4 regions of the Streptomyces sp. NPDC005423 genome follow, and region 4 is predicted to be linked to each of the others. Evidence: riboswitches for the same ligand, from Rfam matches in the RefSeq annotation. Region 4 holds a riboswitch; each other region holds the start of a gene.

The links. Region 4 has a riboswitch for cyclic di-AMP ahead of ABZT12_RS30110 (M23 family metallopeptidase). Riboswitches for the same ligand answer to the same signal wherever they lie in the genome.
Positions count from the first base shown of each region.
Region 1: it holds a riboswitch for cyclic di-AMP, as region 4 does, so the genes downstream of both, ABZT12_RS30500 (M23 family metallopeptidase) here and ABZT12_RS30110 (M23 family metallopeptidase) in region 4, are expected to answer to the same signal.
Region 2: it holds a riboswitch for cyclic di-AMP, as region 4 does, so the genes downstream of both, ABZT12_RS12500 (transglycosylase SLT domain-containing protein) here and ABZT12_RS30110 (M23 family metallopeptidase) in region 4, are expected to answer to the same signal.
Region 3: it holds a riboswitch for cyclic di-AMP, as region 4 does, so the genes downstream of both, ABZT12_RS15820 (transglycosylase family protein) here and ABZT12_RS30110 (M23 family metallopeptidase) in region 4, are expected to answer to the same signal.

Region 1 covers NZ_JBEXET010000039.1:18,281-25,578, forward strand. The annotation lists gene ABZT12_RS30490 (MBL fold metallo-hydrolase) at 1-1,229, opposite strand, end outside; gene ABZT12_RS30495 (SGNH/GDSL hydrolase family protein) at 1,422-2,207, opposite strand; gene ABZT12_RS30500 (M23 family metallopeptidase) at 2,488-3,426, opposite strand; cyclic di-AMP (ydaO/yuaA leader) riboswitch at 3,431-3,591, opposite strand; gene ABZT12_RS30505 (alpha-galactosidase) at 3,898-5,970, opposite strand; gene ABZT12_RS30510 (tyrosine-protein phosphatase) at 6,138-6,935, shown strand; gene ABZT12_RS30515 (DUF6126 family protein) at 6,949-7,074, opposite strand; gene ABZT12_RS30520 (XRE family transcriptional regulator) at 7,071-7,298, opposite strand, start outside.
Region 2 covers NZ_JBEXET010000008.1:111,423-118,720, reverse strand. The annotation lists gene ABZT12_RS12515 (DUF2092 domain-containing protein) at 1-1,141, opposite strand, end outside; gene ABZT12_RS12510 (DUF3455 domain-containing protein) at 1,397-2,302, opposite strand; gene ABZT12_RS12505 (polyprenyl synthetase family protein) at 2,437-3,447, opposite strand; cyclic di-AMP (ydaO/yuaA leader) riboswitch at 3,948-4,150, shown strand; gene ABZT12_RS12500 (transglycosylase SLT domain-containing protein) at 4,154-4,636, shown strand; gene ABZT12_RS12495 (HAD family hydrolase) at 4,649-5,461, opposite strand; gene ABZT12_RS12490 (LacI family DNA-binding transcriptional regulator) at 5,522-6,550, opposite strand; gene ABZT12_RS12485 (carbohydrate ABC transporter permease) at 6,554-7,298, opposite strand, start outside.
Region 3 covers NZ_JBEXET010000012.1:85,813-93,110, forward strand. The annotation lists gene ABZT12_RS15805 (nucleoside triphosphate pyrophosphohydrolase) at 1-283, shown strand, start outside; gene ABZT12_RS15810 (cytochrome P450) at 779-2,071, shown strand; gene ABZT12_RS15815 (transglycosylase family protein) at 2,276-3,340, shown strand; cyclic di-AMP (ydaO/yuaA leader) riboswitch at 3,523-3,707, shown strand; gene ABZT12_RS15820 (transglycosylase family protein) at 3,711-4,442, shown strand; gene eno (phosphopyruvate hydratase) at 4,753-6,039, shown strand; gene ABZT12_RS15830 (septum formation initiator family protein) at 6,137-6,613, shown strand; gene ABZT12_RS15835 (DUF501 domain-containing protein) at 6,650-7,258, shown strand; gene ABZT12_RS15840 (Ppx/GppA phosphatase family protein) at 7,255-7,298, shown strand, end outside.
Region 4 covers NZ_JBEXET010000038.1:22,297-29,594, forward strand. The annotation lists gene ABZT12_RS30100 (pitrilysin family protein) at 1-749, shown strand, start outside; gene ABZT12_RS30105 (pitrilysin family protein) at 746-2,134, shown strand; cyclic di-AMP (ydaO/yuaA leader) riboswitch at 2,325-2,491, shown strand; gene ABZT12_RS30110 (M23 family metallopeptidase) at 2,505-3,257, shown strand; gene ABZT12_RS30115 (GntR family transcriptional regulator) at 3,439-4,134, shown strand; gene ABZT12_RS30120 (HPr family phosphocarrier protein) at 4,338-4,619, opposite strand; gene ABZT12_RS30125 (GNAT family N-acetyltransferase) at 4,795-7,298, shown strand, end outside.

The sequences.
Region 1 (7,298 bases), on a different contig from region 4:
GCCCGGTCCCCCGGGATGTCACGGCCCGTGTCGGCCGGGACCTCGCCCACCGGCGCGACCGATGGCTCAGCCGACGGCTCGATCGACGGCTCAGTCACCGCGGGCCGGCCGCCCCGGGGAGTCCGGGCCACGCCGCGCCACCAGGGCTCGGCGGGAACGGTCTCGCCCGTCGGCTCGAAGGGCTCACCGGGGCGCGGCAGCGCGAGGGGCGCGCCGGCCGCGTGCCCGGCGGCGAGGGTGCCCTCGCCGGGTTCCGCCCACGGGTGGGTCGCGAGGTTGAAGGTGGCCCAGTGGATCGGCATCATCACGCCGTGCGGCCGGCCGCCCTGGAGGTCGAGGTGGGCCCGCATGCCCTCCTCCGGCGTCATGTGGATGTCCGGCCAGAAGTCGCTGTAGGCGCCGATCTGGATCATCGTGGCGTCGAACGGGCCGTGCTCGGCGCCGATCTCCTTGAAGCCCTCGAAGTAACCGGTGTCTCCGCTGTGGTAGATCCGGTGCTCGTCACCGGCGACGACCCAGGACGCCCACAGCGTGTGCTGGGTGTTGCGCAGGCCGCGTCCGCAGAAGTGCCGGGCCGGGGTGGCGGTCAGGGTGATCCCCCCGACCTTGGCCGTCTCGTGCCAGTCCAGCTCGCGCAGCCGGTCCGGGGACACGCCCCAGTGCTCCAGATGGGCACCGACGCCCAACGGCACCGCGAAGACCGTGTCCGTGCCGGCCAGTGCCCTGATCGTGGGCAGGTCCAGGTGGTCGTAGTGGTCGTGCGAGATGACCACGACGTCGACCGGCCCGAGCGCGGCCAGCGGGAGCGGTGCCGGGTGCAGACGCTTGGGTCCCGCGAAGGGGAACGGTGAGCAACGGTCGCCCCACACCGGGTCGAAGAGCACCCGGTGGCCGTCGATCTCCGCCAGCACGCTGGAGTGCCCCATCCAGGTCAGCCGCAGGCCGGTGGCGGGCGGCTTGGCCAGATCGGCGACGGCGGTGGGGTGCACGGGCACGGTGCCCTCGGGGACGCGCAGGGGTCGCTCGTCCTTGTCGAAGTAGACCTTGGCGAACTGGATCATCGAGGCGGACGGCCGGATACTGGTCGGGCCCCCGGGATTCTGGAAGACCCCGTCCTTGAAATGGGGGGATCTGCGGATGCGCGCGAGGCGCTCGCCGCTCGGGTCCGCGCCGAAGGCCGCGGGCTGCAGCGCGCGGAGCCCGGAGCTCAGGGGACGGAAGCCGGTCACGATACCTCCAGGTGGAGTCGGTCAGGCTTTCCATTATGGTCGGCCGCTCCGACAACGACGGTCCACCGAGGTCACAGCGGCCCGATTCCAAGGAAAGACCAAGGAATGACCGAGGATTTGGACCGGGTTGGGACGGCAACGTCCCGCACCGGCTCCAGACCCACCCCGCGCCCCCAGCATCCCCACCGCCCCTCAAGCCACCCGCTGGATCCGCATCTTGATGTCGTACGGCGAGAGCGCGCCCTTGGCGGTGACGTGGTCGCCCGAGGACTCGCCGCGCAGCCGGCGTCCGATCCAGGGCACCAGGTACTCGCGCGCCCAGTACACGTCGTCGCGCCGGATGTCGAGCGTGCCGCGCGGCGGCAGCAGGGGCCACGGCTGCTCCGGGTCGGCCGGTACGTCCAGGCCGAGCACCTGCCCGGCGCGCAGCGCCACCCGGGTGTGTCCCTCGGGCGACAGGTGGAGGCGGTCGCCGTCCCAGGCCCGGCGGTCCTGGATGGTCTTGAGGGACCACAGGTCGAGGACCGGGCAGCCGTAGCGGTCGGCGATGGCTCGTACGTGGCCGTTGTAGGTGGCGATCTTGCCGCGCAGGTGCTTGAGCACGGGCACGCCACGGGTGTCGAAGCCGGTGGTCACCATGACGGTGCCGACGGCGGAGGTGAGGTCGGCGACCGCGCGCTCGAAGCGCTCGGCGACCTCGTCGGGGTCGGTGCCGGGACGGATGATGTCGTTGCCGCCCGCGGTGAAGGAGACCAGATCCGGGGCGAGTTCCCTGGCGCGCGTGACCTGTTCGGCCACGATCTGGTCGAGCAGTCTGCCGCGCACGGCGAGGTTGGTGTACGCGAAGTCGCCCTCGGCCCTGCGGTCCGCGAGCAGTACCGCGAACCGGTCGGCCCAGCCGACCATCGCGCCGTCCGGGCCGGGGTCGCCGACACCCTCGGTGAAGCTGTCCCCCAGCGCCACGTACGACCCGATCACCGCTCTGCTGTCACTCTTCGAATCGTCTGCCACGGGGGCCATGATTCACCCGGGATGTGACCTACGCGATCGTAAGCGGGGGTTGACGTACGGTGAGATAAGCCACTGATAAAGGCTTGCCCAAGGGCGGAATAAGCCTCTGCGCAGGGTTGTTGCGGGGCAACACCGAGGGCCGGACCCGGGGATCGTGGGTCCGGCCCTCAGCGGCTTCGAAGGGGTGTCGGTCGGAGTGGCGTCGGTCGAAGGGACGTCGGCCGAAGGAGGGCCGGTCGAGGGTGTGTCAGACGCCGACCCCGTGCGAGCGGAGGTAGGCGACCGGGTCCACGTCAGAGCCGTAGTACGGGGTGGTCCGGATCTCGAAGTGCACGTGCGGGCCGGTCACGTTGCCGGTCGCGCCGGACAGGCCCAGTTGCTGGCCTTCGGTCACGGTCTGGCCGGCCGAGACGGAGAGCTGGGACATGTGGGCGTACTGCGAGTACTGGCCGTCGGCGTGCCGCACGACGACCTCGTTGCCGTACGCGCCGTCGTAGGCGGCCGAGACGACCGTGCCCGCGGCGATCGCCTTGACGGTGGTGCCGGTCGGGACGACGAAGTCGATGCCGGTGTGGTAGCCGCTGGACCACATGCTGCCCGCGACGTGGTAGCCGGTGCCTGTGGTGCCGCCGGTCACGGGGAGCGTGTAGCCGGTCGCCGTGCCGCTGTCCGAGGAGGTGGTCCGGGCAGCGGACGTCGTCTTCGTCGTGGACGTCGTCTTCGCACTGGCCGAGGCGTCGGCCGAGGACGAACTGGTCGTCGCCGTCGCGGACTTGTGGCCGAGGGAGAGCTTCAGGCCCGGGTGGATCAGCGACGGGTCGGCGCCGATGGCCTCCCGGTTGTCCTGGTAGATCCGGTTCCAGCCGCCGTCGACGTCCTGCTCCGCGGCGATCCTCGACAGGTAGTCGCCCGTCCTCACCGCGTACGTCCGGACACCGGCGCTCTTCGCGGCGGACGCCTTGGCTGCGGACGCCTTCGTTGTCGTCGCCTTCGTTGTCGACGTCTTCTCGGCGGCGGCCGGTACCGACCGAACGGCCTTCTCCGGAGCGGCGGTCGCGGTGGCGGCGTGGGCTCCGGCCGCGCCCATGAGCGGGAGGACGAGTGCGGCGCCGCCCGTTCCGGCGACGGCGATCGAACGGCTGAGGCGCTGGGTCCTCGGACGGCGGTGCTTACCCTTCGCGGGCATGGCGAATTCCTCTCCGGCGCCTGCGAGGTGAGCTGTCGGGTGCGGACGGGAGATGTCCGGCCGCGCGCTGGGCGCGGCTTTACCCCAAGCCTGTTCCGGAGACCGGAACAGGCGGTCTGGCCTGTGGGTCCCCCGCTCCTGCCGTGGTACGGGTGGGTGTGTGCGGGTTCCGGGCGGCGGCAGGATTGGGCGTCCGTCCGGATTGGTGGCGAACGTAAGCGGTCGAGGCACAAAGGGACAAGCAGGAAGTTCCGCGACTTTGCGTTTTGGTTGATCCGTTGGGGGAATCAGGGGTGACCCTCCGTGCATTCACGGTTCGGCGCCGCACTCAATTCCCGTGCGCCACGCCCTTATTACGTGCACATGACGGACGACGCTCGGTCACGGATATGACGCTGCTCACGCGCCGCCTCCCCAGATAACCCAATTCCGGATCGAGTTGGGACTAAGTGGCCAATTCGGGCATGCGGTTCAGATGCGGCGCAGCCGGAGAACCGTCGCATCGAGATCGCCGCGCAGTCCGGCATCCAGCCCGTGGTGCAACAGCACGGCACCCCGGTGCACTTCGCCCGTTTCGAGGCATTCGTACGACGCTGTCGGGTCGAGGCCGCGCAGGCGCAGCGCGGGGAGCGGCTCGCCGTAGTGCTGTGACTGGAGCAGGGCGAGGACGACGGTCTCGTCGCCGCGCACGTACTGGACGGCGCTCAGCCCGCCGCGCGGCGGGCGCAGCCGGTACTGGTCGCCGTGCTGCACCAGCGGCCGGATCTCCTTGTAGAGGTCGACCCAGCGGCGGGCCTCGGCGAGCTCCTCCGCCGTCCACCGGGTGAGGTCGCCGCCGACCCCGAGCACCCCGGCCATGGCGCTGACGAAGCGGAAGCGGAGCGAGCTGACGCGGCCGTTGAGCTGGGTGTTGGGGCTGTCGGTGACCCAGGCGGCCATGACCCGGGCGGGGTGGATCTGGCTGAAGCCGTGCTGGATGGCGAGCCGGTCGAGCGGGTCGGTGTTGTCGGAGGTCCACACCTGGTCCGTACGGCTCAGCACGCCGAGGTCGATCCGGCCGCCGCCGCCCGAGCAGGACTCGAAGGCCACGCCCGGGTGGGCCTGCCGCAACCGGTCCAACAGGGCGTACAGGGCGCGCACATGGTCCACCCACAGCCGCTGCGGATAGGCGTCGCCGGGCCAGCCGGCGTCGGTGAAGCAGCGGTTGAAGTCCCACTTCACGTAGTCGACGGGGGCGTTGGAGAGGAGTCCGTGGAGCTGTTCCCACAGGTACTCCTGGACGTCCTCGCGGGCGAGGTTGAGGACGAGCTGGTTGCGCTGTTCCGTCCGCTTCCGGCCCGGCTGGTACTGCACCCAGTCGGGGTGCGCGCGGTACAGGTCGCTGTCGGGGTTGACCATCTCGGGCTCGACCCAGATGCCGAAGCGCATGCCGAGCGCGTGGACGCGGTCGGCGAGCGGCGCGAGGCCGTCGGGGAACCGGTCCGGGTTGGGGGTCCAGTCGCCGAGCCCGGCGCGGTCGCTGGTGCGGGCGCCGAACCAGCCGTCGTCGACCACGAAGAGTTCGACACCGGCCGCCGCGGCGCGCCGGGCGAGGGCCTCCTGCTGGTCCTCGGAGATGTCGAACTGGGTCGCCTCCCAGGAGTTGTAGAGCACCGGCCGGTCCTGGCCGGCGTCGGGGATGACGTAGGTCCGCTGGTAGGCGTGCCAGGTGCGGCTCGCGCCGCCGAAGCCGCCGTCGCTCCACAGGCCGGCGAAGACGGGGGTCGTGAAGGTCTCGCCGGCCGCCAGGAGCAGCAGTCCGGACTCGTCGTGGCCGGCGCCGCCGGTGATCTGCACGCGGGCGTCGGGGAGTTGGGCGACGGCGATCCGCCAGGACCCCGACCAGCCGAGGGCGCAGCCGTAGACCTCGCCGCGCTCCTCGGTGGCGTCGGTGTCGAGCGCGACCCAGGGGAGGTGCTGGTGCCCGGTGTGGCCGCGCCGGCTGCCGATGACCTTCTCGCCGTAGGTGAGGGGGGAGCGTGCGAGCCGGGACTCGGCGGCCCAGCGCCCGTGCAACTGCGACAGCCGCCACTCCTCGCGCTCCGGCAGCGTCCAGGTCGCGGAGTCGGCGCGCAGCAGCTCCAGCGGCTCGGCCCCGTCGTTGTCCAGCGTCGTCCAGCGCTCTACGACGTCGCCGCGCATCCGGTAGTGCAGGGTCACCGCCAGCCCGCCGTCACGGAAGCGGAGCCGCAGCTCGTCGCCCTCGGTCTCGTACCGCTCGAAGTGCCATTCGGTGCCGCGCCGTTGCGCCGTGCGCACGGAGAGGGCGGGCCGCACGAAACGGGGGCCGCCCTCGACCGGGTACTCCTCGCGCCCGTCGAGCGGGGACTCGAAGGAGGAGCAGGTGGGCAGCGGGCGGGCGGCGAGCGCCTCGGCGTCGGCGAGCGCGATGGCGGGGCCCCAGTGCAGGTGGAGCAGTTCGTCGTGCTCGGTGAGATGGAGGGCGTAGCTGCTGGTGGGTCCCGAAAGCACCCAGGTGCGGCCGTTCTCGGCGATGTCCGGCATTGCGTCCTCACAGATTCCAACAGGTCCGATCAAGCACGGACATCATCAAGGTCACGGGGGCCGCTGGCAACGCCTGTGGACAACTGATTGCCGGGGAACCCCATGTCGTATCGTCGGAGCGTGCCTGTCGGTGAGCCGCGTCGGCGGGCGGAGCCGAAGGAGCCCTCGTGACGCAGCAGGTGCCGTCGACCGAGCCGGAGCTGGCCGGAGTGCGTAACTTCCGTGACGTGGGCGGACTGCCGACGGCGGACGGACGACGGGTGCGGTACGGGGTGCTGTTCCGCAGCGGCCATCTGGCGCACGCCACCGAGGAGGACGCCGCGTTCCTCGCCTCCCTGGGGCTGCACACGGTCTTCGACTTCCGCAACGCGGCCGATCTGAAGCTGGAGGGCCCGGACGTCGAGCTGCCCGGCGTGCGCAACGTGAACCTGCCGCTGAGCGACCCGGCCGACGGCGCGGAGTTCTGGAAGATGGTCCGCGACGGCGAGATCGACCAGTTGCGCGGACTCCTCGGCGACGGCAAGGGCGCGGACCGGATGATCGCCTCGTACCGCGCGATCGTCACCCGGCGCACCGCCGAGCACTCCCGGGTGCTGAGCGCGCTCGCCGAGGAGAGCGTCCCGGCGCTGATGCACTGCGCGGCGGGCAAGGACCGCGCGGGTCTCTCCATAGCCGTGACCCTGCTAGCCCTCGGGGTGGAGCGCGACGCGATCCTCGCCGACTACCTGGAGTCCAACGCCGTGCACCGCCGCTACAAGGTGCGCCGCAGCAGTACGTCCGCCGCGGGTTACTCCCCCGAGGTGATGGAGTTGCTCAGCCCTCTCTTCGACGCGCGGGCCGAGTATCTGACGGCGGCCCTGGAGGCCGCCGAGCAGACGTGGGGAAGTGTCGACGGCTATCTGGAGCAGGGGCTCGGTGTCACCCCCGCGCTGCGGGAGCGGCTGCGGGCCAGGCTGCTCGACTGACGTGGTGCGGGGGCTACTTGGCGCCCACCGAGAAGAGCAGGTAGACGAAGGCCGCGAAGAGGTGGCCGGCGGCGATGTAGATGAACAGCCGCACCCACAGGGCGCGCGGGAACTTGTCCTCGATGTTGCTGTCGCTCATGTCGTGGCTCCGGTGTCCGGTCCCAGGCACAGGGCGGCCGTGGGACTCTGCAGAAGGGTGTGGACGAAGAGGACCTCGACGCCGTCGGGGTCGGCGGCGGCGAGCCGGTGCGGGGTCAGCGAGTCGAAGTGGGCGCTCTCGCCCGGCGCGAGCAGGTGGGTGGTGTCGCCGAGCCGCAGCCGCAGCCGGCCGTCGAGGACGTACAGCCACTCCTCGCCGGGGTG
Region 2 (7,298 bases), on a different contig from region 4:
GGGTCGAGAAGACCGTGCCCGAGCCGAACTTGCCCTTGACCTGGTCGCCGAGCGAGCCGAGGAAGCCGCCGAGGTCACCGCCGCCGGACGAGGCGCCGGACGGGATGCCCTGGCCGCCGGTGTCGAGGACGGCGACCGAGTTCCAGCCCTTGCCGAGGACCTTGAGGCCGTCGGGGCCCTTGCCGAGGTCGCCCTTCGAGCCCTTGGACGGCGCGGGAGCCTTGGACGGCGCGTTGGCGGAGTCGGGGACCTTGGCGGCGTGGTCTCCCTCGGTGACCTTCGCGCCCTTGGGCGTGGTGAAGTCGAAGGTCGAAGCGGCCGGCCTGGCGAAGCTGATCCGGGTGAAACCGGCGTCGACGACGGCGGCGCCGCCGCTCGCCGGGGTCAGCGTGAACTTCAGCGGCAGGCCCGTCCTGGCGTCCACCGCGACACTGATCGCGCCGACCGTGGTACCCGACTGCCTGGGCTTGATGAGGAGCTTGTAGGCGTCCCGGCCGGCCACCTGCTCGGTACCGTCGACGGTGACGGAGGTGGTGGCGTCGACCGCCTTCAGGGCCTCGTTGGTGAGGTCCTTGGGAGTGGCGGGGACGTCGTCCCGACGGCCGGTGCTGCCGCTGCCCTCGGCGGCGGTGGAGTGGTAGACCTCGTTGGATCGGCTGTCGTAGCCCCAGACGTCCTTGCCGTTGTGGATGAGGCTGTACTCGGCGGCGCTCTCCAGGAGGGAGACCTTCTGCCGGTCCGGGCCGTCGGCGGCGACGCGCAGGGTGTGGGAGCCGGAGGCCAGCTCGGTGAGCTTGGCCGTCGGGTCGGCGGAGGAGCCGTCGCCCCGCTTCGTGGCGCCCGACATCAGGCTGTTCTCCAGGCCGCCGAGGTTGGGCAGGCCGAGGTCGGTGCTGATCCGTACGGTGCCGGACAGCTGCTGGACGTCCGACTTGGCGATCTTCTCGATGAGCTGCTGGGCGCTGATCTTCGGCAGGTCCGGGTCGCCCGAGGCCGCGAGCGCCGGGACGAGCCCGATCGTCGCCGCCGCGACCCCCAGCACGGTGACCGGCACGACGTACCGCGCCGCCTTGCGCCGGCGTGCCCCGAGGTCGTCGACCTCCGTGGTGTCCGTGCCGTCGTCGGTTTCGTACGGTGCCATGTCTGCCTTACCTCCGTCGTCGGCGGCGGCTGTGGGTCTCCGCAGCGATCCCCTCAGCCGCCATTCTCACCCGAATCGGTGAGGAGTGGTGTTTTCCGCTGTCTCCATCTCACCAAATTCGCGGAGTCCAAGCGTCAGACCGGGGAGCCAACTCCGCGTACGCCTGGGGGATGACACGGGGAGGCGGCGCCGCCCCCGACCCGTAGGGGTTGCCCGGGCCGAACGGTGAAGGCGCCGCCTGTGCACGGCAGTTGATCAGCCCTGCACGAACACGTAGTCCGCGTGGTACGGCACGCCGACGATCGCGCCCGGAGTGCAGGAACCGGCCGGGGCGACGCCGCCGACGGTGTTCAGGCGCAGGACCGCGGCGGTGCGGGAGAGGAGCCCGTGCGCGGCGCCGGACCGGGTGGCGGCGAGTTCCACCTCGGGGATGTTGCCGGTGCCGTTCGGCGTCTTGGCTACGACGGTGCCGGTGACGGCGCTGCCGTCGGGGGCCACCCACTGCGGGACGCCGGAGTTGGGCTGGACGTAGGAGTGGGCGATGCCCTTTTCGAGGGCGGCGCTGACGTCCCGCTGGGCGAAGGCATAGCCGCCGGCGTCGGTCGGCTTGCATTCGTAGATCTGCTGCCCTTCGACTACGGGCGCCTGGAAGCTGCCCAGGACGTGCCGGAAGTCGACGGGGGTGCTGACGTGGTGGAGCCGGCCGTGCAGGGCGCCGGCCGAGGAGCCGGTCGTGGTCAGGTCGGCGGAGAACGCACCGGGGTCGGTCGTCAGCGTGCCGAGGAGAGCGGCGTCCGTGACCTCGACGGTGCCGGTGACGGTGTGGCCGGCGCTGTGGCGCAGCAGTGCGCCGAAGTCGATCGTGACGTCACCGGCGGCGTTCCCGTCGCCCTGGTGGATGCGGAGCGCGGCCGGGCGGCCGGTGCCGTGCCAGGTGACCGCCACGGAGACCCGGTCGCCCTCCACCCGGACGAATTCGAGCGCGGTAGCGCCCTCGTCGGCGCCCCGGAGACTGGCGGCGAGGACCGTACCGCCCCCGGACGGGTCTTCCTGGGCGTACGACGGGACGGCTCCGGCGGCGGCACCGGCCACGGCCGTCAGCCCGATGACCGCGGCGGTCAGACTCTTGCGGCTCTTCGCGAAGGTGGCGTTCCTACCCATGATTCCTCTGTCTCCCGCATCCCCACCGGCGACCCCTGCGCCGGCTTCTGGGCATGACTACGGAGCGGGCCTGACGGGAACCTCACTCCGAGCGGGTGACCTGGATCACATGGGGGCGGATGCGGCCGGCCGGGTCAGCCGGCGCGGTGGACCACCGCGTCGCACATCTCGGTCAGGGAGGTCTTCGCGTCGCACTCCGGGAGGGGGGCGAGGGCCGCCCGGGCGTCCTCGGCGTAGCGGACGGTGTCGCGGCGGGCCTGCTCCAGGGCGGGGTGGGCCCGCAGCAGGGAGAGCGCCTCGGCGTGCCGGGCGTCGTCGGTGAGGTCGGAGTCGAGCAGCTCGCAGAGGGCGAGGTCCTCGGCCAGGCCCAGCCGGGCGGCCCGCTCGCGCAGCAGGAGCACCGGCAGGGTGGGGATGCCCTCGCGCAGGTCCGTACCCGGGGTCTTGCCGGACTCGTGGCCGTCGGACGCGATGTCGAGGACGTCGTCGGCGAGCTGGAAGGCGACGCCGAGCCGCTCGCCGTACTGGGTGAGGATGTCCACGACCGTGTCGTCGCAGCCGGACATCATCGCGCCGAACCGGCAGGAGACCGCGACCAGGGAGCCGGTCTTGCCGCCGAGGACGTCGAGGTAGTGCTCGACCGGGTCGCGCCCGTCGGTGGGTCCGGCCGTCTCCAGGATCTGGCCGGTGACCAGGCGCTCGAACGCCTCGGCCTGGACCCGCACCGCCTCCGGCCCGAGGTCGGCCAGGATGTGCGAGGCGCGGGCGAAGAGGAAGTCTCCGGTGAGGACCGCCACCGAGTTGCCCCAGCGGGTGTTGGCGCTCTGCACCCCGCGGCGCACGGCCGCCTCGTCCATCACGTCGTCGTGGTACAGCGTGGCGAGGTGGGTCAGTTCGACGACGACCGCCGACGGCACGACACCGGGTGCGAAACGGTCGCCGAACTGGGCGGCGAGCATCACCAGCAGCGGACGGAACCGTTTGCCGCCCGCGCGCACCAGGTGCTGCGCGGCCTCCGTGATGAAGGGGACCTCGCTCTTGGTGGCTTCGAGCAGCCCCTCTTCGACGGCCGCCAATCCGGCCTGGACATCGGCTTCCAGAGCCTGGTCCCGCACGCTCAGCCCGAACGGCCCGACGACGGTCACGAGGGGTCTCCTGTCTGCTGGTGTCTCTGGGCGGTCACACGGTTTGTCGATAGGTCGCTGCCAGCACTCAAGTCAGCGTATCCGGTCAGCTTTCGATCACCCATGCCACCCACCCCGGCCAGGCGGGGTGGTATCGGATCACGACCGGTATGTTTTTGATCACCTGATAACAGTGGACAAATACCGATCGAAAAGGAAATGCCGCTTTCCATCGCTCCCGCGAATCTGGGCCATGCCGTCACCCGCGACAGGCGGTTGGCAAGGATTAACTGCTATTGCCCGATTTGCCGGTTCTCACCTTCCCGTGACTTGGGTCACGCGTTTCCGTGCGTGACCCGTGCGCCGACCCGTCCTCGTTCTTCCTTGCGCCTCTTGCCAGTTGACTCATGGCTGACGCAAAGGATCAAGTACCTCATAGACCCCGGACCAAGGTCAAAAGGGGTGAGGTGTGATTCCGCCACTTGTTCCCGACATGTTCTCTCGCATACGTTCCCGGCCTGTCGAGCGGAACGCCGAATCCTGCCGCCGCCCGGCATCCCAGTCACGAACTACTCGCACGGCAGGAGCGGGGGACCCAGGTAAGTCGCCGGACCGGCCGTGAGGCCGGACCGGCTCGGGGTTGAGCCACGTCCGCGAGGACGCGGCCGGGCACCTCCCAGCCCGAACCCGACAGCTCACCTCGCAGGCGACGGAGAGGAACCTCGACATGCCCGGAACCGCCCAGTCCCGACGCGCCCGACTCGTCCGCACCCTGGCCGTCGCCGGCAGCGGTGCGGCCGTGCTCGCGCTGCCGATCATCGGCGCGACCACCGCCTCGGCCGCCACCACGGCCACCACGACGGCCACCACCGCGTCGGCCACGACGTACTCCAACAACCTCGACGGCTGGATCCGCGAATCGCTCGCGATCATGGCGCAGAAGGGGATCCCGGGCACGTACGACGGCATCTACCGCAACGTGATCCGCGAGTCCTCCGGCAACCCGCTGGCCATCAACAACTGGGACTCCAACGCGGCGGCCGGCACCCCGTCGAAGGGGCTCCTCCAGGTCATCGACCCGACGTTCAACGCCTACCACGTGGCGGGCACCTCGTACGACCCCTACGACCCGGTCGCGAACATCACCGCCGCCTGCAACTACGCGGCCGCGGTGTACGGCTCGATCGACAACGTGTACGGCGCGTACTAGGAGTTCCGGCTCTCAGGCCCCCGGGAACAGTCCTTCGAGGACGACGGCGATGCCGTCGTCCTCGTTCGACATGGTGATCTCGTCGGCCACGGCCTTGAGTTCGGGGTGCGCGTTGGCCATCGCGACACCGTGGGCGGCCCAGTCGAACATCGGGATGTCGTTGGGCATGTCGCCGAAGGCGACGGTCTCCGCCGGGCCCAGGCCCAAGTGCCGGGCGGCCAGCGCCAGTCCGGTCGCCTTGGTGATGCCGAGTGGCTGGAGTTCGACGGTGCCGGGGCCCGACATGGTGACCGACACCATGGAGCCCACCACCCCGCGCGCCGTCGACGCCAACTCGTCGTCGGGCAGGAACGGGTGGCGCAGCAGCACCTTGCTGATCGGTTCGCACCACAGGTCGTCGCGGCGGCCCACCCGCACGGCCGGCAGCGTCGGGTGGGGCATCCGGTAGCCGGGCTCGATGAGGGTGAGACCGTCCACGCCGTCCTGGTCGACGGCCGCGTACACCTGGCCGACCTCGGCCTCGATCTTGCCCAGCGCCGTCTCCGCCAGCTCCCGGTCCAGGGTGACCGACCAGAGCAGACGGTGCGCGCCGGCGTCGTACAGCTGCGCGCCCTGTCCGCACACCGCGAGCCCCGTGGCACCCAGGTCCTCCAGGAGCGGTCGCACCCTCGGCGCCGGCCGGCCCGTGACCACGAGGTGCCGGGCACCGGCCGCCGCCACCCGCGCGAGCGCGGCCAGGGACCGGTCGGAGAGCGTGTCGTCGTCACGCAGCAACGTGCCGTCCAGGTCGGTGGCGATGAGCGAATATGCGTGGGGAGCGGCCATGATCAGAGAATACGGTCGGAAAGCCCCCCCGACTCGACGTGAACCGGACGGCTGACGGCGCTACGCCGACTCCCGGATCACGAGCTCCGTGGGCAGGATCACGCCCGCCGTGTCCTCGCCGGCTATCTGTGCCAGGAGCATGCGGACCATCTCGGCGCTGATGCGCTCGTAGGGCTGGCGCATGGTGGTGAGCGCGGGGGTGACGGCGGTGGCTGCGGCCGAGTCGTCGAAGCCGCCGACAGCGATGTCATCGGGGACCGAACGCCCGGACTGCTGAACGGCGTTGACCACGCCCTGGGCCATGAGGTCGGAGGCGACGAACACGGCGTCCAGCTCGGGGGCGCGCGCCAGCAGACGGCGGGCCGCTTCCTCGCCGCCGCTGCGCCGGTAGTCGCCCTCGGTCACCAGCGCCTCGTCGTAGGGCAGTCCCGCTTCCAGGAGTACGTCCCGGTAGCCGGCCAGCCGGTCGGTGCCGCCGGGGGTGTCCAGCGGGCCGGTGATCATGCCGATGCGGCGGCGGCCGGTGCTGAGGAGGTAGCGGACCATGTCACGGGCGCCGTCCCGGTCGGCGGCGGCGACGTAGCCCACCTTGGAGCCGAGGCCGAGCGGCTTGCCGCAGGCCACCAACGGGATGCCGGCGTCGCGCAGTTCGGCCGCGACCGGGTCGCCGCTGTGGCTGGAGACGAGCAGCACCCCGTCGACGTGGCCCGAGGTGATGTACCGGGTCAGCCGGCGCCGGTCGTCCCGCGAGGAGGCGAGCATCAGCAGCAGGGGGACGTCGTGCCGGGCCAGGTGCTCGGTGCAACCCCGCAGCAGTACATTGAAGTTGGGGTCCTCGAAGAACTTCTCCTGCGGTTCGGTGAGCAGGAACGCCACCGAGTCCGACCGTCCGGTGCTCAGGCTGCGGGCGTGCCGGTTGACGACGTACCCCGTTTTCCTGATCGCGGACTCCACGGCGCCGCGGGCGGCCGGCGACACGTAGTGGCCGCCGTTGAGGAAACGGGAGACGGTGCCTCGTGAGACGCCCGCCTCCCGGGCCACGTCGTGGATGGTGGGGGGTTTGCGACGACCGTTCGGACTGGTGGCCACCGCTCAGGCCTTGACCGAGCCGCTGAGCAGGTCCAGCGACCAGAACCGCTGGATCACCAGGAAGAGCCCGATCAGCGGCAGGACGGCCAGCAGACACCCGGTGATGACCAGGGTGTAGAGCGCCGGCTGCGAGTTGCCCTGGGCCAGCAGGGTGTAAAGGCCCAGCGTGATCGGGAACTTGGTGTCGTCGGCGAGCATCACGTACGGCAGCAGGAAGTTGTTCCAGATGCCGACGAACTGGAAGAGGAAGACCGTGATGAGCCCCGGCATCATCATCGGCACCGCGATCCGGGAGAAGATCCGCCACTCGCTCGCGCCGTCCATCCGGGCCGCTTCGAGCAGTTCGACGGGGACCGAGGCCGCCGCGTAGATACGGACGAGGTAGACGCCGTACGGGGAGAGGACCGAGGGCAGCAGCATCGACCAGTACGAGTCGGCGAGGCCCGCCTTCGACAGCAGCAGGTACTGCGGTACGGCCAGCACGACGCTCGGGACCAGGACGCCCGCCAGCATCAGCTTGAAGACGAACTCCCGTCCCCGGAAGGCGAAGCGGCCCAGCGCGTAGCCGCCGGCCGCCGACACCGCGGCGGAGAGCAGGGCGCCGAGGCCCGCGTAGAACACGGAGTTGGCCATCCACCGCCAGTAGATGCCGTCGCGGTAGGCGTTCAGCTCCTTCAGGTTGTCGAGGAAGCCGGTGCCGGGCGCGAAGGTGAACGTGGAGAACAGTTCGCCGCGGCCCTTGGTCGCC
Region 3 (7,298 bases), on a different contig from region 4:
CTGGCTGCGGACCAAGGCCGAGGAGAAGCACCGCGCCTCGGTCACCGACGGCGTCCCGCTGGGCCAGCCGGGCCTGGCCCTGGCGGCGAAACTCGCCTCCCGGGTGCGCACGGCGGAGCTGGACGTCCCGCTGCCCAAGGGGGAGGGCCTCGGTTACGAACTGCTCGCCCTGGCCGTCCGCGCCGAAGCCGAGGGCGTCGACCCGGAGGCCGCGCTACGGGCGGCGGGCCGCACGTACCGGGACGCGATCAGGGAGACGGAGGGGGTGGACGACGGGGCGTGAAGCAAGCGAGATGTGACGCGGGACAGCCGGCCGGGGTCGAGGGCGGACGCGGCAGCGGACGGATCAACAGCCCTTGGTGAGGCGCGTGTTGGGGCGCGGGTGCATGGATCGCCGCGGGCACGCGGGGGCACGCGGGCCACGAGAGGGGCGCCGGGGACGAGGGGTGGCCGCGGCGCAAGACAGGTCAACAGCAAATAAGGCGGGCTGTGTTGCGACGCGGGCCGCAGGTGCACGAGGCGCGGCTGCACGAGGCGAGGAGGGCGCGCGGGCACGAATGGAGGAGGGGAGCGGGGAAGGGGAGGGGAGGGGAGGGGAGGGGAGGGGGGGAGGGCCCCAGGGAGGACGACGGGCACGACGAGCAGCCGCTCCAGCCGCACCACCCACACCACCCACACCAGCCGTCCGCCCACCCGGCCCGTCCCCTCCGGCCCGCCCCCCCGGCCCGCCCCCCCGGCCCGTCCCCCCGCGGAACCGGCGCCCGGATACCGTCGGGGAGTGACAGACCAGCCGCCCTCCTCGACCGCCACTCCGGAACTCTTCACCTGGGAGTTCGCCACCAACCCCTATCCCGCCTACGCGTGGCTCCGTGAGCACGCTCCCGTGCATCGGACGCGGTTGCCGAGCGGGGTCGAGGCCTGGTTGGTCACCCGGTATGCCGACGCGAAGCAGGTGCTCGCCGACCCGCGCCTGTCCAAGAACCCCGCGCACCACGGCGGGCCGGCGGACGCCAGGGGCAGGACCGGCATTCCCGGTGAGCGTCAGGCCGACTTGATGACGCATCTGCTCAACATCGACCCGCCGGACCACACCCGCCTGCGCAGGCTGGTCAGCAAGGCGTTCACACCCCGTCGGATCGCCGAATTCGCGCCGCGGGTGCAGGAGTTGACGGACGGCCTGATCGACGGGTTCGCGCGGTCCGGCTCCGCCGACCTCATCCACGACTTCGCCTTCCCGCTCCCCATCTACGCCATCTGTGACCTGCTCGGCGTCCCCCGTGAGGACCAGGACGACTTCCGGGACTGGGCGGGGATGATGATCCGCCACGGAAAGGCGGGACAGGGAGGCAGCCCGCGGGGCGGGGTCGCGCGGTCGGTCAAGAAGATGCGCGCCTATCTCGCCGACCTCATCCACCGCAAGCGCGCGGCCCTCCCCGACACCCCGGAGCCCCTTCCCGGCGAGGACCTGATCTCCGGTCTGATCCGCGCCTCCGACCAGGGCGAGCACCTCACCGAGAACGAGGCCGCGGCGATGGCCTTCATCCTGCTCTTCGCCGGCTTCGAGACCACCGTCAACCTCATCGGCAACGGCACCTACGCCCTGCTCACCCATCCCGGGCAGCGGGCCCGGCTGGAGAGTTCGCTGGCGGCCGGCGAACGCGGTCTGCTCGACACGGGAGTCGAGGAACTCCTGCGCTACGACGGCCCGGTGGAGCTGGCGACCTGGCGTTTCGCCACCCGGGCGCTCAGTGTCGGCGGCCAGGAGATCGCGGCCGGCGACCCCGTGCTCGTCGTGCTGGCCGCAGCGGACCGGGATCCGGAGCGGTTCGCCGATCCCGAGGTGCTGGATCTCGGGCGGCGTGACAATCAACACCTCGGGTACGGGCACGGCATCCACTACTGCCTCGGGGCCCCGCTCGCCCGGCTGGAGGGCCGGACCGCGCTCGCCACCCTTCTCACCCGGCTCCCGGATCTCCGACTCGCGGTGGAACCAGCCGATTTGCGTTGGCGTGGAGGACTCATCATGCGCGGATTGCGCACCTTGCCCGTGGAATTCACACCGGTGCCGTAATGGCCGTACGGGGGAATTCGGCCATGGGGGCTCAACCTCGCCCCACCAGGGTAAAGCTGACACTTCCTCATGTCTGTGATCTTCACGTGATCCGCGCGGCATTAACTTGTGACAGGTGTTCGGCTGTGGATACGTTCATCTATCAACGCGGCGCCTCATAACAACGGCCGCGCGGTTCATCGCTGTCGCATGAAAGGCTTCCGCATGCTCTCCGGGAACGGTCGTCACCGACGCCCCCGTCAGGCTCCGGCACTCATCGTCGCGGCCGGCGTGACCGGCTCGGCCATCGCGATCCCCCTCCTCGCGGCCAGCGCCGCGAACGCGGCCGACGGCACCACCTGGGACAAGGTGGCCAACTGCGAGAGCGGCGGCTCGTGGAGTGCCAACAGCGGCAACGGCTACTACGGCGGCCTCCAGGTCTCCCAGGACGACTGGGCGAAGTACGGCGGCCTGGAGTACGCGCCGAGCGCCGACCTCGCCAGCCGTTCCCAGCAGATAGCCGTGGCCGAGAAGATCCTCGACGCCAAGGGCACCTCCGCGTGGACGACGTGCTCGCTGCTCTCCGGCCTCACCACCTCCTCCGGCTCCACGAGCGTCGACACCGGGGTGGCGAGCGACTCCCCGTCGGCCACGGCGACCGGTTCGTCCGACGCGGGGGACTCCTCGGACTCGTCCGACTCGTCGGACGCCGCCGGCTCCGCCGGCCTGTCGGACTCCTCGGGTCCCGCCGACTCGGGTACGTCCGACGCCGGTTCGGCGACTCCTTCGCCGTCCGTCACGGACAAATCCACCGGTACCGCCCACGCCGGTACGTCGGGCGGAACTGACAAGTCGTCCGGTTCCGGCACGAGCGGCGCCCGGAGCTCCCACGGTGAGCCCACGGCCTCGCCCAGCGTCAGCTACCCGGGCAACTCCGTGCAGCCCGCCGCGAAGTCGAGCCTCGTCGACACCGGCTCGCTCGGCACCGTGACCAAGAACGCTGCGACCAAGTCCGCTACGACCAAGAGCGCGACGACCGACGGCGTGGCGTCCGGCGGCAGCGCGGCCCACACCGACGCGGTCACCGGCGGCGGGCGGCACCGGGGGGCGAGCGAGGAGACGTACACGGTCCGGGCGGGCGACACCCTCGGCTCCATCGCCGACTCCCTTGGCCTCACCGGCGGATGGCGCGCGCTCTATGCCGCGAACGAGGAGGCGATAGGCGCCGACCCGGCCCGTATCGTCGCCGGTCAGACACTGGACGTCAGTGCCGAAACGGTCGCAAAGTAGCGGGAGTTGACGTCACGCTTCGCCTCGAATGTCCGCTTTGGGGAAAGTGTGGGATGAGTCTCAGAAGCCCTGATCGTCTTTGAAATTCTCACGATCGCATGTCTACGGTCAGGACCGCTCGTCACCACGGGCCCCGTCAGCCGCAACGCCGAATCCTGCCAGCGGCCGTCCGGGAACAGTCGTCGCGTCAAGCGCCGTAGGCAGGAGCGGGGGACCCAAGGTAGGCGCCGGGCCCGGGAGTCGAGAGACGAACGGAACCGGCTAGGGGTGAAGCCGTGCCTCGTACGAGAGATGTACGAGTCGCGGCCGGGCAACTCACACGGCCCGAACCCGACAGCTCACCTCGCAGGCGTCGGTGAGGGGATCTTCCATGCTGTTTTCCAGCAAGGCCAAGCACCGTCGTCCGTCCAAGGCCACCCGGGTCGCCACGCTCGCCGGCGTCACCGGTGTCGCCATCGCCGCCCCGCTGATGGCGGTCGGCAACGCCTCCGCGGCCACCGCCTCGGAGTGGGACACCGTCGCCCAGTGCGAGGCCGGCGGCAACTGGTCCATCAACACCGGCAACGGCTACTACGGCGGCCTGCAGTTCTCCGCCTCCACCTGGGCCGCCTACGGTGGCACCGCCTACGCCTCCACCGCGGACCGGGCGTCCAAGTCCGAGCAGATCGCCGTGGGCGAGAAGGTCCTCGCCGCGCAGGGCAAGGGTGCCTGGCCGACCTGCGGCACCGGCCTCTCGGGCGCCTCCTCCAGCGGCTCCGGCTCTTCCTCGAACTCGTCGTCGGGCTCCTCGAACTCGGCGGGCTCGTCCGGCTCCTCGGGCTCCTCCAACGCGTCGAGCGGCACCACCGAGCGTTCCGCCGGCACGTCGACGGCCTCCCGCTCCGCCGAGCGCCCGGTCGCCAAGAAGACCGTCACCACCCCGACTGGCAAGAAGGTCGAGAAGGGCGACGGCGAGTACAAGGTCGTCAAGGGCGACAGCCTCAGCTCCATCGCCGCGAAGCACAAGGTGAAGGGCGGCTGGCAGCAGCTGTTCAAGCTGAACAAGGACATCGTCGACAACGCCGACGTCATCTACCCGGGCCAGCAGCTGCACCTGAAGTGACATCCGGCTCGTAGTCGAACCACAGCGCCCTCATATCCGTGGTCCCCATAGTGGAGACCTCGTGAGGGCCACCCCCCGCCCCCACGGGCTCCCCGCTCCGGTGCGTGTTCCCCGTACGCACCGGAGCGGGGTTTTTTCTGGGCGGCCCGAGTGCCGCCGCACACGGCCCCTCTTTGTTCCGTTCGGAAACAATTTGCCCTCGGTTTCTGTCCAGGGGGCGGTCGGGCGGATGGCCGATCGCCCGGAGCCGGTTAGGCTCGTCTCGCAGAGCCGCTGCGGTCCTGCTCACCGCGTCACATCCCATAAGGAGATGCTCGTGCCGTCCATCGACGTCGTCGTAGCCCGGGAAATCCTGGACTCCCGAGGTAATCCCACGGTCGAGGTCGAGGTCGGCCTCGACGACGGCAGCACGGGTCGTGCCGCCGTTCCCTCCGGCGCCTCCACGGGCGCCTTCGAGGCCATCGAGCTGCGTGACGGTGACCCCAACCGTTACCAGGGCAAGGGCGTGGAGAAGGCCGTCCTCGCCGTCATCGAGCAGATCGGCCCGGAGCTGGTCGGCTACGACGCCACCGAGCAGCGCCTGATCGACCAGGCGATGTTCGACCTGGACGCCACCGACAACAAGGGCTCGCTCGGCGCCAACGCCATCCTCGGCGTCTCTCTCGCCGTCGCGCACGCCGCCTCCGAGGCCAGCGACCTCCCGCTCTTCCGCTACCTGGGCGGCCCGAACGCGCACCTGCTGCCCGTTCCGATGATGAACATCCTCAACGGCGGCTCGCACGCCGACTCCAACGTGGACATCCAGGAGTTCATGATCGCCCCGATCGGCGCGGAGTCCTTCTCCGAGGCGCTGCGCTGGGGCGCCGAGGTCTACCACACCCTCAAGTCCGTCCTGAAGACCAAGGGCCTCTCCACCGGCCTCGGCGACGAGGGCGGCTTCGCCCCGAACCTGGAGTCCAACCGCGCCGCGCTCGACCTCATCCTGGAGGCCGTCAAGCAGGCCGGCTACATCCCGGGCGAGCAGATCGCCCTCGCGCTCGACGTCGCCGCCTCCGAGTTCTACAAGGACGGCAAGTACCAGTTCGAGGGCAAGGAGCGCTCCGCCGCCGAGATGACGGAGTACTACGAGGAGCTGGTGGCGGCCTACCCGCTCGTCTCCATCGAGGACCCGCTCTTCGAGGACGACTGGGCCGGCTGGAAGGTCCTCACCGACCGCCTCGGCGAGAAGGTGCAGATCGTCGGCGACGACCTCTTCGTCACCAACCCCGAGCGGCTGGCCCGCGGCATCGAGGAGGGCACCGCCAACGCCCTGCTCGTCAAGGTCAACCAGATCGGTTCGCTGACCGAGACGCTGGACGCCGTCGAACTGGCCCAGCGCAGCGGCTACAAGTGCATGATGTCCCACCGCTCCGGCGAGACCGAGGACGTCACCATCGCCGACCTCGCCGTCGCCACCAACTGCGGCCAGATCAAGACCGGCGCCCCGGCCCGCTCCGAGCGCGTCGCCAAGTACAACCAGCTGCTGCGCATCGAGGAGATCCTCGACGACGCGGCGGTCTACGCCGGCCGCAGCGCCTTCCCCCGCTTCAAGGGCTGACCCACGAGGGGTCAAGCCTGAGCCAGTCGTACGTACGTCCCCGTGCGCGGTCCCGTACCGTGTCCGGGGACGTACGCGCGTGAACGGGAGGCGGGACATGGCCGTGAAGGACCGGGACCGGTTCTCCACCGCGACCAGGCTGAAACTGCTCGGCGAGCAGACGGCGGCCCGCGTCTACCGCTCCCAGACCAAGCGGCAGGCCCGCCGGTCCCGGCTCACCGGCCGGGCGGCGCTCCTCGCCCTGGTGCTCTGCTCGCTGGTGGTGGCGCTGGCGTACCCGATAAGGCAGTACGTCTCCCAGCGCGCCGAGATCTCCGATCTGCAGCGGCAGCAGGCGCGGGCCCGGCAGCGGGTCGAGCAGCTGCGCGACCTGAAGGCGCGCTGGCAGGACGACGCGTACGCCGAGCAGCAGATCCGGCAGCGGCTGCACTACGTGCTGCCCGGGGAGACGGGTTACGTCGTGATCGACCCGGACGCGGCCAAGCAGTCGCGCGCCGAGCTGGGGGCGGCCGACCGCCCCTGGTACGCGAACGTGTGGGACGGCGTCGACAGGTCCGACGCCTCCGACCAGTGAACCGTAGTGAACTGACAGAGAGACTTCCTGACAGCCATGGACACGCCCCCGCCGCCCACCCCGCGCACCGAGCCCGCCGACGCGGACGTCGAGGCCTTCAAGCAGCAGCTCGGGCGTCCGCCGCGCGGGCTGCGCGCGATCGCGCACCGCTGCCCGTGCGGTCAGCCCGACGTCGTGGAGACGGCACCGCGGCTGCCCGACGGTACGCCGTTCCCGACGACGTACTACCTGACCTGCCCCAAGGCCGCCTCGGCGATCGGCACCCTGGAGGCGAACGGCGTGATGAAGGAGATGACGGCCCGGCTGGAGTCCGACGCCGAGCTGGCCGCCGCGTACCGGGCCGCGCACGAGGACTACCTCCGCCGCCGGGACGAGATCGAGGTGCTGGCGGGCTTCCCGAGCGCAGGCGGCATGCCGGACCGGGTGAAGTGCCTGCATGTGCTGGTGGCGCACTCGCTCGCCGCGGGGCCGGGCGTCAACCCGCTCGGCGACGAGGCGATCGCGATGCTGCCGACGTGGTGGAGCAAGGGTCCGTGCGTGACCGTGCCCGGGGGGGGGCCGGCCGGTGCGGGGTGGCGGACGGAGACGACCGAGGACGGCACGGGCCATTTCGCGTTCAGGCCGGTCGGGGAGGGCGAGCAGTGACCCGGGTCGCCGCGATCGACTGCGGTACGAACTCGATCCG
Region 4 (7,298 bases):
TCCTGTCCGTGGTCGGCGACATCGACCCCGAGCAGACCCTCGCCTGGGTGGAGAAGTACTTCGGCTCCATCCCCGGGCACGACGGCAAGCCCGCCCCCCGGGACGGCGCGCTCCCCGACACGATGGGCGAGGAGCTGCGCGAGGTCGTCGTGGAGGAGGTACCGGCCCGCGCCCTGATGTGCGCCTACCGGCTGCCGCAGGACGGCACGCGCGCGTCCGACGCGACCGACCTGGCGCTGACCATCCTCGGCGGCGGCGAGTCCTCCCGCCTCTACAACCGACTGGTACGGCGCGACCGTACGGCGGTTGCGGCCGGCTTCGGCCTGCTGCGACTGGCCGGGGCGCCCTCCCTGGGGTGGCTGGACGTCAAGACGTCCGGTGACGTCGAGGTGCCCGTCATCGAGACGGCCATCGACGAGGAACTCGCCCGGTTCGCCGAGGAGGGCCCCACGGCCGAGGAAATGGAGCGCGCGCAGGCCCAGTTGGAGCGCGAGTGGCTGGACCGGCTGGGCACGGTCGCCGGCCGCGCGGACGAACTGTGCCGCTACGCCGTCCTGTTCGGCGACCCACAGCTCGCCCTGACCGCCGTACAGCGGGTCCTCGACGTGACCGTCGAGGAGGTCCAGGAGGTCGCCAAGGCGCGCCTGCGTCCCGACAACCGCGCGGTGCTCGTCTACGAGCCGCTCGCCCCCGGGGCCGGCGAGACGGAAGCCGCCGCCACCGACGAGAACGAGGAGGCGGCCAAGTGACCGAGCTCGCCGCGATGGAGTTCCACCCGCAGCCCCAGGCGGGCGAGGCCAGGCCGTGGGCGTTCCCGGCCCCGGAGCGGGGGACGCTCGGCAACGGCCTGACCGTGCTGCGCTGCCACCGCCCCGGCCAGCAGGTCGTCGCCGTGGAGGTCCTCCTCGACGCACCCCTGGACGCCGAGCCGGCCGGCCTGGACGGTGTCGCCACGATCACCGCCCGGGCCTTCTCCGAGGGCACGGACAAGCACTCCGCCGAGGAGTTCGCGGCCGAACTGGAGCGCTCCGGCGCCACCCTCGACGCGCACGCCGACCACCCCGGGCTGCGCCTCAGCCTTGAGGTGCCCGCCTCGCGTCTGGCCAAGGGGCTGGGGCTGCTGTCCGACGCCCTCCGGGCGCCCGCCTTCGCCGACAGCGAGATCGAGCGGCTGGTCCGCAACCGCCTGGACGAGATCCCGCACGAGACGGCCAACCCGTCCCGCCGGGCCGCCAAGGAACTCTCCAAGCAGCTGTTCCCGGCGGCGGCGCGCATGTCCCGCCCGCGCCAGGGCACCGAGGAGACCGTCCAGAAGATCGACTCGGCCTCTGTACGCGCCTTCTACGACCGGCACGTGCGGCCCGCGACGGCCACCGTGGTCGTCGTCGGCGACCTCACGGACATCGACCTGGACGGGCTGCTCGCCGACACCCTGGGTGCCTGGACGGGCTCCTCGGCCGAGCCGCGGCCGGTGTCGCCGGTGACCGCGGACGACAGCGGCCGGGTCGTCATCGTGGACCGTCCCGGCGCCGTCCAGACGCAGTTGCTGATCGGCCGCATCGGACCCGACCGGCACGACCGCCTCTGGCCCGCCCAGGTGCTCGGCACGTACTGCCTGGGCGGCACCCTGACCTCCCGTCTGGACCGTGTCCTGCGGGAGGAGAAGGGATACACCTACGGGGTGCGGGCGTTCGGCCAGGTACTGCGCTCGGCACCCGACGGCACGGGTGCCGCGATGCTCGCCATCAGCGGCTCCGTGGACACCCCGAACACTGGTCCCGCCCTGGCCGACCTGTGGACCGTGCTGCGCAAGCTGGCGGCGGAGGGGCTCACCGACACCGAGCGCGATGTCGCCGTGCAGAACCTCGTCGGAGTGGCGCCCCTCAAGTACGAGACCGCCGCGGCCGTGGCGAGCACCCTGGCCGACCAGGTCGAGCAGCACCTCCCGGACGACTACCAGGCAACGCTGTACCGGCAGTTGGCCGCCACCGGCACCGTGGAGGCCACCGCCGCCGTCGTGAGCGCGTTCCCGGTGGACCGGCTGGTGACGGTCCTGGTCGGCGACGCGGCGAGCATCAAAGAGCCCGTCGAGGCGCTCGGTATCGGCGAAGTCGCCGTCGTCTCCGCGGAGTAGCGGCACGCGCGCGGGGGGACCCGGGCGACGAAAGCGTCACCCGGGTCCCCTGATGTCCGAATTGAGGGGGAGTCGCCTGTCTGCCCTGTGGCGTGCGCTACAAAAAGCGTGATCCGTTTGGGAATGGAAAGTGGCCCCGCTTAGCGTCTGTCCGGCTGTCCGTCAGGCACCGCGCCGCGTCCGCGGCACCGGACAGTCATCGCCGAGTCCCCGTACGGCGCGAGCCAGGGGAGCCGGGGACCCATGTCAACAGTCCCTGGGGTGAATCGGACGCCCGCGCGTGCCGCGAGGGGGTCCGTAGGAGACCTTCCTGCTCCGAACCCGTCAGCTAACCCGGTAGGCGAGAAGGAAGGAAAGGACCAGCCACTACATGGCGTTCACCCGCGCCACCGGGAAGCACCGCCGTCCGAGCCGGACGCACCGCACCACCACCCGGGCGATGGGCGTCGCGGCCCTCGCCACCACCGGCGTCGTCGGCACGCTGGCCGCCCCGGCCCTCGCCGCGGAGTCCTCGGTCGAGCAGACCGCCCTCACCCCGGTCGTCTCCATCGGCGACTCCCTCGCCGAGAAGATCGACGCCCAGGCCGCCGCCCAGCAGCAGGCCGCAGCGGAGAAGAAGGCCGAGGCGGAGGCCCGCGCCCGCGCCGCCGAGCAGGCCAAGGAGGAGCGCGCGGCCAAGGAGCGCGCCGCCCGCGCCGCCGAGCGCAAGCGACTCAACACCTTCGTCACGCCGGTCGCCGGCTCGTACGTCTCCACGGGCTACGAGACCGGCGGTTCCCTGTGGTCCTCCGGCACCCACACCGGCATCGACTTCCACGCCGCGACCGGCACCAGCGTCCGCGCGGTGGGCTACGGCACCGTCGTCGAGGCCGGCTGGGGCGGCGCCTACGGCGACAACGTCGTCATCAGGATGAACGACGGCACCTACACCCAGTACGGCCACCTGTCGTCCATCGGCGTCTCGGTGGGTCAGCGGGTCACCACCGGTCAGCAGATCGGCCTCTCCGGGGCGACCGGCAACGCGACCGGCCCGCACCTCCACTTCGAGGCCCGGACGACCGCCGAGTACGGCTCGGACATCGACCCCGTCGCCTACCTCCGCTCGCACGGCGTCACCGTCTGACCCGCGCCCTTCCCGAAGCCCCGGCCGCTCCGGCCGGGGCTTTCGGCCTTTCCGGAGCCCCGCTGTCCAAAAAATATCCATGGATTCCGGTCCCCCGTCGGAAATTCCGTCCCGCTGCAATAGAGTCACGGAACACACGTCAATCGTCGACGTTTCACGGGGATTAAGACGGAGGTCGGTCATGCGTATTCCGGCGCATTCGGTATGCACCGCGATCCGGGACGACATCGTCGCCGGTGTCTACGAGCGCGGCGGCCGGCTCACCGAGGAACTCCTCGCGCGCCGCTACGGCGTCTCGCGGGTTCCCGTCCGGGAGGCCCTGCGCACGCTGGAGGCCGAGGGCTTCGTGGTGACCCGGCGGCACGCGGGCGCGTGCGTTGCCGAACCGACCGACCAGGAGGCCGCCGACCTGCTGGAGATGCGCATGCTGCTGGAGCCGCTCGGCGCCTCCAGGGCGGCCCAGCGCCGTACCGAGGCCCACCTCAAGGTGTTGCGCGGCCTCGTCAGGCTGGGCCAGGAGCGCGCCAGGAGGGGCAGCAGCGAGGATCTGCGCTCCTTGGGCGGCTGGTTCCACGAGACGCTCGCCCAGGCCTCCGGCAGCCAGTCCCTGACCTCGGTGCTGACGCAGCTGCGGCACAAGATCGCGTGGATGTACGCGGTGGAGGCGCCGGTCAGCCCGGTGGAGTCCTGGGCGGAGCACGGCGCCATCGTGGACGCCGTGGCGCGAGGTGACGCCGAGCGGGCCCGCGCGATCACGGCGCTGCACACCGAGCGCGTGAGCTCCGCGCACCGGCTGCGCTTTCCCGGCGCCGCCGAGCGCGCGGACCGTGTGAGGGCTTCGCAACATGCCGTAAACATGTCCGGCCTCCGGCATTAACACGGGCACCGTATACAAAGAAGAGATAATCGGCGGAGGCGTATTTCCGCTGCCCGTATTACCGTGCGCGGGAATTTCACGCCCGCGTGCGCTCCGCATATTCGTGGCCTTTGTTCCGGGCGGTGTGAAAGGCGACAAAAACGGCTGAGCCGCGCCGCCCGTAAAAGGGCCGCGCGGCTCAGCCGTACGGATGCCGTGGGTGCTCAGACGGTTTCGGGAAGCTCTTCGAGTCCCTCGGCGACCAGCTTCGCCAGCCGGTCGAGAGCGGCGTCCGCGCCCTCCGCCCCGGAGGCGAGCACGATCTCCTCGCCGCCCTGGGCGCCCAGCCCGAGGACCGCGAGCATGGAGGCCGCGTTGACGGGGTTGCCGTCGGCCTTGGCGATCGTCACGGGGACACCTGCGGCCGTGGCGGCCCGGACGAAGATGGAGGCGGGGCGGGCGTGGAGGCCCTCCGCCCAGCCGACGTTGACGCGGCGCTCAGCCATGTGATGCTGCCCTTCAGAGTCTCAGGGTTGTCTAGACCAGTTTCCCACACGTGAAGCGTCCCCGGAGCGGCTCTCCGTCCCCTCCGGAGCGGCCCTCGGACCGCGGCCTCGGTCCGACGTCCGCACCCCAGACTGCCTCGCGCCGTTGTCAGACGCGAGCCGTACGCTGGGGGCCATGCAACCCTCGTCGGACCGGCACGAGTACCCCGCCCACTGGGAAGCCGACGTGGTGCTGCGCGACGGCGGCACCGCGCGCGTACGGCCCATCACCGTCGATGACGCCGAGCGCCTGGTCAGCTTCTACGAGCAGGTCTCCGACGAGTCGAAGTACTACCGCTTCTTCGCCCCGTACCCTCGTCTGTCCGCCAAGGATGTCCACCGCTTCACGCACCACGACTTCGTGGACCGGGTGGGACTCGCGGCCACGGTCGGCGGCGAGTTCATCGCCACCGTACGCTACGACCGCATCAGCGCCGACGGACGTGCGGCCTCCGCCCCCGCCGACGAGGCCGAGGTCGCCTTCCTGGTCCAGGACGCGCACCAGGGCAGGGGAGTCGCCTCCGCCCTCCTGGAACACATCGCGGCCGTCGCCCGGGAGCGCGGTATCCGCCGGTTCGCCGCCGAGGTGCTGCCCGCCAACAACAAGATGATCAAGGTGTTCACGGACGCCGGGTACACCCAGAAGCGCAGCTTCGAGGACGGCGTCGTACGCCTGGAGTTCGATCTCGAACCCACGGACCGGTCCCTCGCCGTGCAGCGCGCGCGGGAGCAGCGGGCCGAGGCGCGGTCCGTGCGGCGACTGCTGGCGCCCGGCTCGGTCGCCGTCGTCGGCACCGGCCGTACGCCCGGCGGTGTGGGCCGGGGCATTCTCAACAACATCCGGGACGCCGGCTTCACCGGCCGCCTCTACGCCGTGAACAAGGCGTTCCCCGAGGAGGAGAAGGAGGTCGACGGGGTGCCCGCGTACCGCTCGGTGCGGGACATCGGGGCACCCGTCGACCTGGCGGTCGTCGCCGTCCCCGTAGGGCAGGTGCCCGAGGTCGTGACCGAGTGCGGCGAACACGGCGTGCAGGGACTCGTCGTCGTCACCGCCGGATACGCCGAGAGCGGCCCCGAGGGACGCGAGCGCCAGCGCGAACTCGTCCGGCACGCACGCACGTACGGCATGCGCATCATCGGACCGAACGCCTTCGGGGTCATCAACACCTCCCCCGACGTACGGCTGAACGCCTCCCTCGCCCCCGAGGCCCCGCGCCCCGGACGCATCGGCCTCTTCGCCCAGTCCGGGGCCATCGGCATCGCCCTGCTGTCCCGCCTGCACCGGCGCGGAGGAGGCGTCACCGGCGTCACGGGCGTCTCCACGTTCGTGTCGTCCGGCAACCGGGCGGACGTCTCCGGAAACGACGTGCTCCAGTACTGGTACGAGGATCCCGACACCGACGTCGTCCTCATGTACCTGGAGTCGATCGGCAACCCGCGCAAGTTCACCCGGCTCGCCCGGCGTACGGCCGCCGCCAAACCGCTCGTCGTGGTGCAGAGCGCGGGATCGGCCCCCCTGGGGCACGCCGTCCAGGCGACCCGGCTGCCGTACGCCACGGTGTCGGCGCTGCTGCGGCAGGCCGGGGTGATCCGGGTGGAGACGATCACCGAACTGGTGGACACGGGGCTGCTGTTGGCCCGGCAGCCGCTGCCTGGCGGAGCCCGGGTGGCGATCGTGGGCAACTCCGAGTCGCTGGGGCTGCTGACCTACGACGCGTGTCTCTCCGAGGGGCTCAGCCCCGCGCCGCCGGTGGACCTGACGACGGCCGCCTCGGCGGCGGACTTCCGGCGGGCGCTGTCGGAGGCGCTCGCCGACGACTCGTGCGACGCGGTCGTCGTGACGGCGATACCCGCGGTGGGGAAGGGGTCGGCGGGGGACGCGGCACTGGCCGAGGCGCTGCGGTCCGCCGCGGCGGAGGTGCCCGGGAAGCCGGTGCTCGTCGTCCACGTCGAACTCGGCGGACTGGCCGAGGCGTTGTCCGCCGCGGCCAGTACGGCACCCCAGGCCGGCTCGCACGCGGCCGGCGCCACGGCCGCCGCCCCGTCACCCGCGCTCCCGGCCCGCACGGACGTCAGCCGCCCCGCGGAGCGACCGCCGGCCCCGGGAACGCGACAGCCGGACGCCGCCCGCCCGGAAGAGGCACCCGGGGACTCCTGCTCCCGGCTCATCCCCGCCTACCCGGCCGCCGAGCGCGCTGCCCGCGCGCTCGCCGAAGCCGTGAAGTACGCGCAGTGGCGGCGCGAGGCCGCCGACCCCGGGCGGGTGCCCGGGTACGAGGACATCGACGAGAAGGGGGCCGCCGAACTGATCGGCGGCCTGCTCGCGCACGGCCAGGCGCTCACCCTCGGCAGCGCCGAGACCTGCCGGCTCCTCGCGACCTACGGCATCGACGCGCACCACGCCCTGCCCGCGCCCACCCCCGACGAGGCCGTCGCCGCCGCCGGCACGCTGGGCTACCCGGTCGCCCTCAAGGCCACCGCCCCGCAGTTGCGCCACCGCGCCGACCTGGGCGGGGTCCGCTTCGACCTGGCGGACGAGGAGCAACTGCGGCGGGCGTACGCCGAGTTGACCGAACTCTTCGGGGGACCCGAGGAGTTGCGGCCGGTCGTGCAGCGGATGGCGCCGCGCGGGGTCGACAC